2 regions of the Streptomyces sp. NPDC043685 genome follow, and region 2 is predicted to be linked to the other one. Evidence: riboswitches for the same ligand, from Rfam matches in the RefSeq annotation. Region 2 holds a riboswitch; the other holds the start of a gene.
What was found. A riboswitch is a leader RNA that binds a small molecule or an ion and turns the genes downstream of it on or off. The one in region 2 is predicted to bind S-adenosylmethionine.
Positions count from the first base shown of each region.

Region 1: it holds a riboswitch for S-adenosylmethionine, as region 2 does, so the genes downstream of both, thrC (threonine synthase) here and AC0665_RS27485 (aminotransferase class V-fold PLP-dependent enzyme) in region 2, are expected to answer to the same signal.

Region 1 covers NZ_JBWKCH010000009.1:152,939-157,691, forward strand. Annotated here, with positions in the region: gene otsB (trehalose-phosphatase) at 1-769, opposite strand, end outside; gene AC0665_RS28390 (alpha,alpha-trehalose-phosphate synthase (UDP-forming)) at 776-2,164, opposite strand; gene AC0665_RS28395 (glucosyl-3-phosphoglycerate synthase) at 2,237-3,181, opposite strand; SAM riboswitch class I at 3,337-3,492, shown strand; gene thrC (threonine synthase) at 3,508-4,753, shown strand, end outside.
Region 2 covers NZ_JBWKCH010000008.1:448,403-453,155, forward strand. Annotated here, with positions in the region: gene AC0665_RS27465 (NYN domain-containing protein) at 1-101, opposite strand, end outside; gene AC0665_RS27470 (hypothetical protein) at 139-378, opposite strand; gene AC0665_RS27475 (rhomboid family intramembrane serine protease) at 538-1,290, shown strand; gene AC0665_RS27480 (Lrp/AsnC ligand binding domain-containing protein) at 1,287-1,568, shown strand; gene AC0665_RS27485 (aminotransferase class V-fold PLP-dependent enzyme) at 1,616-2,983, opposite strand; SAM riboswitch class IV at 3,164-3,280, opposite strand; gene trpD (anthranilate phosphoribosyltransferase) at 3,356-4,420, opposite strand; gene qcrB (cytochrome bc1 complex cytochrome b subunit) at 4,555-4,753, opposite strand, start outside.

The DNA of each region.
Region 1 (4,753 bases), on a different contig from region 2:
CCACCACGTCCGCCCGCTCCCTGAGTTCGGTCACCTCGTCGCTGCCGCTGCACACCAGCAGGCCCGGGGTGCCGTCCACGCGCAGGGCGTCCACGGCGGCGTAGGCGGGCAGGTCGCCCAGGTCGTCACCGCCGTAGAGGACGGAGCCGGCGCCGATCTCGCGGGCGAACGCGCTCAGGGCGACGCCCTTGTCCACGCCGGGCGGGCGCAGTTCCAGGACCAGGCGGCCGGGCTCGACGATCAGTCCGTGCCGGGTCGCCAGGTCGGTCAGCGGCGCGCGCAGGGCGTCGAAGGCGGCCTGCGGGTCGGCGGCCCGGCGGGTGTGCACGGCCACGGCCCGGCCCTTGTCCTCGACCCAGGTCCCGCTGCCTTCCAGCAGCCCGGGCAGCTCGACGCGGACGGCGTCGACGCCGGGGTGCGGGCCGGGCGCGGTCACCTCGCCGCTGCGGGCGTCCCACCGCTCGGCGCCGTAATGCCCGAGGACCACGAGGTGCTCCAGGCCCGGCGCGCCCGCGAAACCGCCGTTGCGCACCGCGACCTCGGCCGGCCGGCCGGTGATCACGGCGATGGCGGCGACCTTCGGGGCGAGCGCCGCCAGTGTGCCCAGCGCCCGCGGATGGGCCCGGGCCAGCTCGGGGTCGGCCACGATCGGCGCGAGCGTCCCGTCGAAGTCCAGGGCGATCAGCGCCTTGCCGGGATCGGCGAGCAGGGCGGCGAGCCCGTCCCGCCCGGCTGCCGTGTCCGGCGTGGGCAACGCGTTCGCGCTCATCGCCGCTCAGCCCCTCAACGCGTCGAGCTGGTCCAGGAACCACTGCGCCGGTGGCAGTGCCGTCGCCGCCGCGGCCAGGCGCTTGCTGCGTTCGGCGCGTTCGTCCGGGCGCATCGACAGCGCCTCGTGCAGGGCCGCCGCCGTGCCCGTCACGTCGTAGGGGTTCACCGTGATCGCGTCCTCGCCGAGCTCCTCGTGCGCCCCGGCCTCCCGGGACAGCACCAGCGCGCAGCCCGCGTCGGAGACCACCGGGACCTCCTTGGCGACCAGGTTCATGCCGTCGCGGATGGGGTTGACGAGGGCCACGTCCGCCAAGCGGTAGGCGGCCAGCGAGCGGGCGAAGTCGTCCTTGACGTGCAGCACGACCGGGGTCCAGCCCGGCGTCCCGTACTCGGCGTTGATCTCGTCGGCCAGCCGCCGCACCTCGGCCGTGTAGTTCCGGTACACCGCGAGGTCCTGCCGCGAGGGGTAGGCGAAGGCCACGTGCGCGACGCGCTCGCGCCACTCGGGGTGGTCCGCCAGCAGCTGCCGGTACGCCAGCAGCCCGCGCACGATGTTCTTCGACAGCTCGGTGCGGTCGACCCGGACGATGGTGCGGCGGCCCTCGCCGATCTCCCGGCGCAGCGCGGCCATCCGCTCCTCGACGTCCGGTTCGTGGGATCGGGCGCGCAGGAAATCGGCGTCGGCGCCCAGCCCGTGCACCCCGACCCGGGTGCCGCCGAGCCCGCCCGCGAACCGCTCGGCACACGCGGTGAACGCCTGCGCCCAGCGCTCGGTGAGGAAGCCCAGCCGGTCCGCGCCCAGCATGCCGCGCAGCACCTGCCCGGCCACGTCGTCCGGCAGCATCCGGAAGTATTCCGGCGGCGCCCACGGCGTGTGCGAGAAGTGCCCGATGCGCAGGTCCGGCCGCAGCTCGCGGAGCATGCCCGGCACCAGCGTCAGGTGGTAGTCCTGCACCACGACCGCCGCGCCCCGCGCCGCCTCCTCGGCCAGCGCCTCGGCGAAGGCCCGGTTGTACGTCTCGTAGGACGCCCACTGCCGCCGGAACTCCGCGTCGAAGACCGGCTCCAGGGGCGTCTGGTAGAGCATGTGGTGCACGAACCACAGGACCGAGTTGGCGATGCCGTTGTACGCGTCGGCGTGCACGTCGGCCGGGATGTCCAGCATCCGCACGCCGTCCTCTCCGACCCCGCGCCGCACCGCCTCGCGGTCGCCGTCGGACAACGCCGAGCACACCCACAGCGCGTCCGCGTCCGAGCCGATCGCGGAGAGCCCGGAGACCAGTCCGCCGCCGCCCCGTTTGGCGTCCAGCGAGCCGTCCTCACCCACCGTGTACGAGACGGGACCCCGGTTGGAGGCCACCAGCACCTGCGCAGCACCGTACGTTGAAGCCATAGACCTCAACCTAGCCCGGCCCGGAAACGCTCAAACGTACGGATCTTCCGGGCCCGGCCGAAAACGGCCCGGTCAGGCCGCCCTGCGCGCCCGGTACTCGGCGATCTCCGCCATGGGCGGACGCTCCTCGGTGTCCACGGAGTAGGTGCGCGGCGCGAAGCCGTCCCGGCTCCGCTCGAACTGCGTCAGGGACGGCCGGATCAGATGCCCGCGGGCCAGTCGCAGCTGGGCCGTGCGGTAGATCGCGGCGGCCATCCGGCCCAGCGCCTGCCCGTCCTGGTGCCGGTGCTTGCGCACCCCCACGTCCACCTGGGCGAGGGCGTCCAGGCCCGCCAGGTGCAGGGCGTCGACCAGCATGCCCAGCTCCACGCCGTAGCCGACGGGGAAGGGCAGCTGCTCCAGCAGGGAGCGGCGGGCCGCGTACTCGCCGCCGAGCGGCTGCACGAAGCCGGCCAGCTGCGGCCAGTGCATGTTGAGCAGCGGGCGCGCCATCAGCTCGGTGACCCGGCCGCCCTGCCCGGAGGCGCCGTCCAGCGGACGGTCGTACATGGCCTTCACCAGGGCCACGTCCGGCTCCGTGAGCAGCGGTCCGACGATCCCGGAGACGAAGTCGGACGAGAAGTCCCTCAGGTCCGCGTCGACGAAACAGACCACGTCCCCCCGGGTGACCAGCAGCGAGCGCCACAGCACCTCGCCCTTGCCGGGGACGGCGGGCAGGCGCGGGAGTATCGCGTCCCGGTGCACCACCCGCGCGCCCGCGGCGGCGGCCACCTCGGACGTGCGGTCGGTGGAGCCCGAGTCGACGACCACCAGTTCGTCGACGAGCGGGACCTGCCGCATCAGGTCGTGGCGGATGACGGCGACGATGTCACCGACGGTCGCCTCCTCGTTGAGCGCGGGCAGCACCACGCTGACCGTCTGGCCCGTGCGCTGCTTGGCGGCCAGGATCTGGTGGAGCGGACGATCGTTCGCGGACCAGGAACGGGTGCTCAGCCAGCGCTCGACTTCTTCCAGCACCGTGGCGGCTCCTCTGCGTGCTCTCGGCGGGACGGACAATGATCCATCTCGCGGTTCGGACGGCTATCTCAACTGTCCTGGTCGTCGGTTACAGTCTTGAACAACGCGGATGACCATCGCATGTCCGGGGTCACCCGCCGCCTACAACCACATACAGCTCATCCAGAGGGGCAGAGGGAAACGGCCCGATGAAGCCCCGGCAACCCTCCAGTCGGTACTCGTAGGTCACTGTCGACCGCGTCGCGAGGCTCCCGGCTAGGGAAGGTGCCAAATCCGTCTCACGGCGAAACGCGTCGTGAGGAAGATGAGGAAGGGCCTCGCCTCACATGGCTGTGCAGACTGTTGCAAGCACCACTGACTCCACCGTAGACCTCGGTCCCGCCGCCGCGCTGAGCTGCCGCGAGTGCGGTCACCGCGTGCCCCTCGGCCCGGTCTTCGCCTGCGAGGAGTGTTTCGGCCCGCTGGAGATCGCCTACGACTTCTCGGCCTACGACACCGAAGAGCTCCGCAAGCGCATCGAAGCGGGTCCCGCGAACATCTGGCGCTACGCCCCGCTGCTGCCGGTCCCGGCCGACGTGGCGGACAAGCCGAACATCAACCCGGGCTGGACCAAGCTCGTCAAGGCCGACAACCTCGCCCGCGCGCTGGGCGTCGACGCCGGCAAGCTCTTCGTCAAGGACGACTCCGGCAACCCGACGCACTCCTTCAAGGACCGGGTCGTAGCCCAGGCCCTGGAGGCCGCCCGCGCCTTCGGCTTCACCACCCTCTCCTGCTCCTCGACGGGCAACCTCGCCGGTGCGGTGGGCGCCGCCGCGGCCCGCGCCGGCTTCCGCTCCTGCGTGTTCATCCCGCACGACCTGGAGCAGGGCAAGGTCGTCATGGCGGCGGTCTACGGCGGCGAGCTCGTCGGCATCGAGGGCAATTACGACGACGTGAACCGCTTCTGCTCCGAGCTGATCGGCGACCCGGCCGGCGAGGGCTGGGGCTTCGTCAACGTCAACCTCCGGCCGTACTACGCCGAGGGCTCCAAGACGCTGGCGTACGAGATCTGCGAGCAGCTCGGCTGGCGGCTGCCGGACCAGCTCGTGGTGCCGATCGCCTCCGGCTCGCAGCTGACGAAGATCGACAAGGGGCTCCAGGAGCTGATCAAGCTCGGTCTGGTCGAGGACAAGCCGTACAAGATCTTCGGCGCGCAGGCGCTCGGCTGTTCGCCGGTGTCCACGGCGTTCAAGGCCGGGCACGACGTGGTGCGCCCGCAGAAGCCGGACACCATCGCCAAGTCCCTGGCCATCGGCAACCCGGCGGACGGGCCCTACGTGCTGGACATCGCGCGGCGGACCGGTGGTGCGGTGGAGGACGTGGACGACGAGCAGGTCGTCGAGGCGATCAAGCTGCTCGCGCGGACCGAGGGGATCTTCGCGGAGACCGCCGGTGGTGTGACGGTGGGTGTCGCCAAGAAGCTGATCGAGAGCGGGCTGCTGGATCCGTCGAAGACGACGGTGGTGCTCAACACCGGGGACGGTCTCAAGACGCTGGACGCGGTGGCGGGGACGGGGCTGACCGCGACCATTC
Region 2 (4,753 bases):
GAGACGATCTGCACGACCCTGCGGCGCACGCCGTCGGGCAGGGGACGGTCGAGCACCTCGGCGGCGCCGTCACCCGGCCCCCCGCCCGTGGTCTCCACCATCCGTCACACCCCTATGCCTGTGCGGGGCCGGTCCCTGTCAGGAGCCGGCACCCGGCCTGTCCACGAGTTCCACCTGGTCCACCGCGTTGCACCAGCGGCAGCGCACCGACTCGATGGTCTCACTGAGCACCTCGCGCTCCTCGACCTTCGGCTCTCCGGCCAGGTCGAGGTGGACGTACTCGACGACCTTCGACGAGCGGGTCACGTCGAACCTCGTGAGGTTGCCGCAGAGGGTGCAGCGCCACCGCGTCCCGGCGGTCGGCAGGGGAACCGTCATCGTGACCTGTTCTCTTTCCTTCTAGTGTCCGTGACGCGACCGGCATCCCCGGTGCGTGTGGTCCGTAACCCTACGGCCTGGCGGGTCCTCGCCGCCTGCGCGTCCACGGCGGCGAGGCGGTCTGGGTGGTTGCGTCCGGTTACGTCATGCTCTGTATTCATGATCCGCAAGTGGAGTGCGCCGCTCGTCCGGGCCGGCAGATCGGTCGCGCGGTCGTCGGCGCCGGTCACGTACACCCTGATCGCCCTGTGCTGTCTGTCCTTCCTGGCCGGACCCGCCTCGGGCCTGAACCCGGCGTACGGCGCCGGCGACGAGCTGCTCGCCGTGCAGCGGGCCTACTTCCGGCGGTGGGGGGTGATCCCCGCGGAACTGTTCGAAGGGTCCACGGGATCGGCCCTCACCCCCGCGACGGCGCTCTTCGTCCACGGCAGCTGGGTGCACCTGCTCGGCAACATGCTCTTCCTCTACGTCTTCGGCGCCATGACCGAGGAACGGATGGGCCGCGTGCAGTTCACCCTGTTCTACGTCGGCTGCGGCTACCTGGCCCTGCTGGGCTACGCCGTGGCCAACGCGGACTCCGAGCAGTCCCTGGTCGGCGCCTCCGGGGCGATCTCGGCGGTCCTCGGTGCGTTCCTGTACCTGTTCCCGCGCGCCCGGGTCACCAGTCTCCTGCCGTTCCTCTTCTTCCTGCCGGTGCGCTTCCCGGCCTGGGTCGTGCTGCCGTTCTGGGCGGCGCTGCAGTGGCTGGCGGCGGGGCGGGCCTCGGACGGGCCGGGGGTGGCCTACCTCGCCCACCTGATCGGATTCGGTCTGGGCTTCGGCTACGCGTCGGTCCGCTACGGCCGCCCGACCGGCCCCACTAGAGTGAAGGCCGCCCCTGCTCCGGCCCCCGAGGGAGAGAACCAGCCGTGATCACCGCGATCGTCCTCATCAAGACCAGCGTGGACCGGATCCCCGAGATCGCCGAGTCGATCGCGGCGCTGGACAGCGTCAGCGAGGTCTTCTCCGTCACGGGCACCTACGACCTGATCGCGATGGTCCGGGTCAAGGAGCACGAGGACCTGGCGGAGGTCATCCCGGGCCGGATCAGCAAGATCAGCGGGGTGGAGGGGACGGACACGCACGTGGCGTTCCGCACGTACTCCCAGCACGACCTGGAAGCGGCGTTCTCGATCGGCCTGGACAACTGAGAGGCCGCCCTGCCGCGGTTGATCGTCCAGGGCGGCCGTCTGCCGGCTCAGGCGGAGGTGTCCGGCACGCAGCGGCCGTCCTCGGTGCGGTAGGTCCACTTCGCCCCGTCCGCCACCAGCTCCCTGACCGCCCGCACGAACCGCTCCACGTGCTCGTCCGGCGTGCCCGCGCCGAAGCTGACCCGGATGGCGTTCAGCGACTTCTCCCCGGGCGCGGCCTCCGGCGACCCGCACTCCCCCTGCGACTGCGGGTCGCCGCCGAGCAGCGTGCGCACCAGCGGGTGGGCGCAGAACAGCCCGTCGCGCACGCCGATGCCGTACTCCGCGGACAGGGCGGCGGCGAAGTGGGAGCTGTTCCAGCCCTCGACGACGAAGGAGAGCACCCCGACCCGCGGCGCGTCGTCCCCGAAGAGGGACAGGAACCGCACCTGGGGCACGTCGGCGAGACCCTCCCGGACCGCGCGGACCAGGTGCTGCTCACGGGCCACCAGGGTGTCGAAGCCGGCCTCGGTCAGCGCCTTGCAGGCCGAGGCGAGGGCGTAGGCGCCGATGACGTTGGGCGAACCGGCCTCGTGGCGGGCGGCGCTGTCGTGCCACTCCACGTCCACTCCCCCGTCCTCGCGCCGGGTGACCTTGCGGCTGGCGCCGCCGCCCGCGAGGTACGGCTCGGCCGTGCGCAGCCAGTCGGACCGCCCGGCCAGCACGCCCGAGCCGAAGGGCGCGTACAGCTTGTGCCCGGAGAAGGCGACCCAGTCGACGTCCAGGCCGGCGACGGACACCGGGTGGTGGGGGGCCAGCTGGGCGGCGTCCAGCACGATCCGCGCACCGTGGGCGTGCGCGGCCGCGGCGAGTTCCCGCACCGGCCACAGCTCGCCGGTGACGTTGGAGGCGCCGGTGACGCAGACCAGGGCCGGCCCGTGGGGGTCCCGGCCAGCCAGGGCGCGTTCCAGGCTCTCGACGGCCGCACCGGGGCTGCGCGGCGCGTCGAGGAAGGTGACGCGGGCGTCGCGCCAGGGCAGCAGGGAGGCGTGGTGCTCGGTCTCGAAGACGAAGACCTGGCAGTCGGCGGGGAGCGCGGCGGCGAGGAGGTTGAGCGAGTCGGTGGTGGAGCGGGTGAAGACCACCTGGTCGTCTTCCCGGCAGTCCAGGAACTCCGCGACGGTCCGGCGGGCGTTCTCGAACAGGTCGGTCGACAGCTGCGAGAGGTACCCCGCGCCGCGGTGCACGCTGCCGTAGTACGGCGCGTAGGCGGCGACGTCGTCCCAGACCCGCTGGAGCGCCGGGGCGCTGGCGGCGTAGTCGAGGGCGGCGTAGGTGACCTCGCCGCCGGTCACGAGCGGCACGGTGACGTCCCGGCCCAGAACGGGCAGCGGGGCACAGACGGACGGGGCGGCGGCAACGGTGGAGACGGACATGGGTGAACTCCCGTGAAGGCAGGTGGAATCCGCCCGCGAGCCGGTACGGCTACCAGCGGGGGATGAAGGAAAGAGGGATGCGGAGGCGGGGCTCTGCGGCCCTATCGCATTCGCTGATTCACGGGAGAACTCCTCGACGACCAGGACCCCTGGTCCCACACTTCTCAAAAGCGTGCGAGGGGTCCGCGCTTGCCGCAGACCTCGCTGCCTGCGGCCTGGTCTTCACCCGGGGCACCCCGCCACGGACGGAGGGTTGCCGGACAGTCGGCCGGGGCCTCATGACTGTCACTCATGACCTGCTCAGGAACGTACGCGAAGAGATCGGCGTCCCGCAACCCGAGTCCGGATCGCGGGACGCCGTACGGAAATCCGCTACTTGTTGCTCGCGGCCACCCAGCGCTCCAGGGTGCGCTTCGCCGCGCCCGAGTCGATCGACTCGGCCGCCTTCACCATCCCGGCGCGGATCTGCTCGGCCAGCGGGGCCTGTGTGGGCTCCAGGGCCACCAGCGCCGCCGCCGAGTTCAGCACCACCGCGTCCCGCACCGGCCCGGTCTCCCCGTCCAGCAGCCGCCGCGCGACCTCCGCGTTGTAGGAGGCGTCCGCGCCGCGCAGGGCCTCCACGGGGACCAGGTCGAGGCCCACGTCACGCGGGTCGAAGGCCTCCTCGGTCACCTTGCCCCCGCGCACGATCCACACCCGGGACGTGGCCGTGGTGGTGAGCTCGTCGAGGCCGTCGTCACCCCGGAAGACCAGGGACGAGTTGCCGCGCTCGGCGAAGACGCCCGCGACGATCGGCGCCATGCGGGGATCCGCCACACCGACGGCCTGGGCGCGGACCCGGGCCGGGTTGGTCAGCGGGCCGAGGGCGTTGAACACCGTGCGGATGCCCAACTGGCCGCGTGCCGCGCCCGCGTGCCGCAGCGCCGGGTGGAACTTCACCGCGAAGCAGAACGTGATGCCGGCCTCCTCGGCGACCTCCGCGACCCGGTGCAGCGGCAGTTCCAGGTTGACCCCGAGCTTCTCCAGCACGTCGGAGGCCCCGGACGCCGAGGACGCGGCCCGGTTGCCGTGCTTGACGACCTTCGCGCCGGTGCCCGCGACGACGATCGAGGACATCGTGGAGATGTTGACCGTCTTCGCGCCGTCACCGCCGGTGCCGACGATGTCGACCGTCGCCCCGGGCACCTCGATCACGTTGGCGTGCTCGTACATCGTGCGGACCAGGCCGTTGATCTCCTCGACGGTCTCGCCCTTGGCGCGCAGGGCGACGACGAACCCGGCGATCTGCGCCTCGGTCGCCTCGCCGCGCATGATCCGGTCCATCGCCCAGGCGGTGTCGTCCGCGCTCAGGTGCCTGCCGTCCAGCAGGCCGTTCAGCAGCAGGGGCCAGGAGCGGCCCGCCGCGGTGTCGCCTCCAGCGGGGGTCACAGCGCTCATAAGCCGCTCCAGGGTCAGGCGTCCCGCACTGCGGGACGAGAGTCTCAACGGGTCCACCCTATCCAGGCCCGGGCACGCGAAGGGCCCCGTCCGAACACCGGACGGGGCCCTTCAGTGGCGTGGCGAAGCAGTGATCAGTGGTGGCCGTGGCCGCTCGTGATCTCCCGGTACTCCTCGACGGTGGGCTTCGGGATCTGAGCGCCCTCGCCGTAGTAGGCGTCGCTGAGCTTGGCGCGCAGCTTCTCGGAGCCCTTCACCTTGCGCTCGACACCGTTCTCGTCGACCGTCGGGCCGATCTCGGCCGGCTTGTACTGCTCGTGCGCGGTGAGCGTG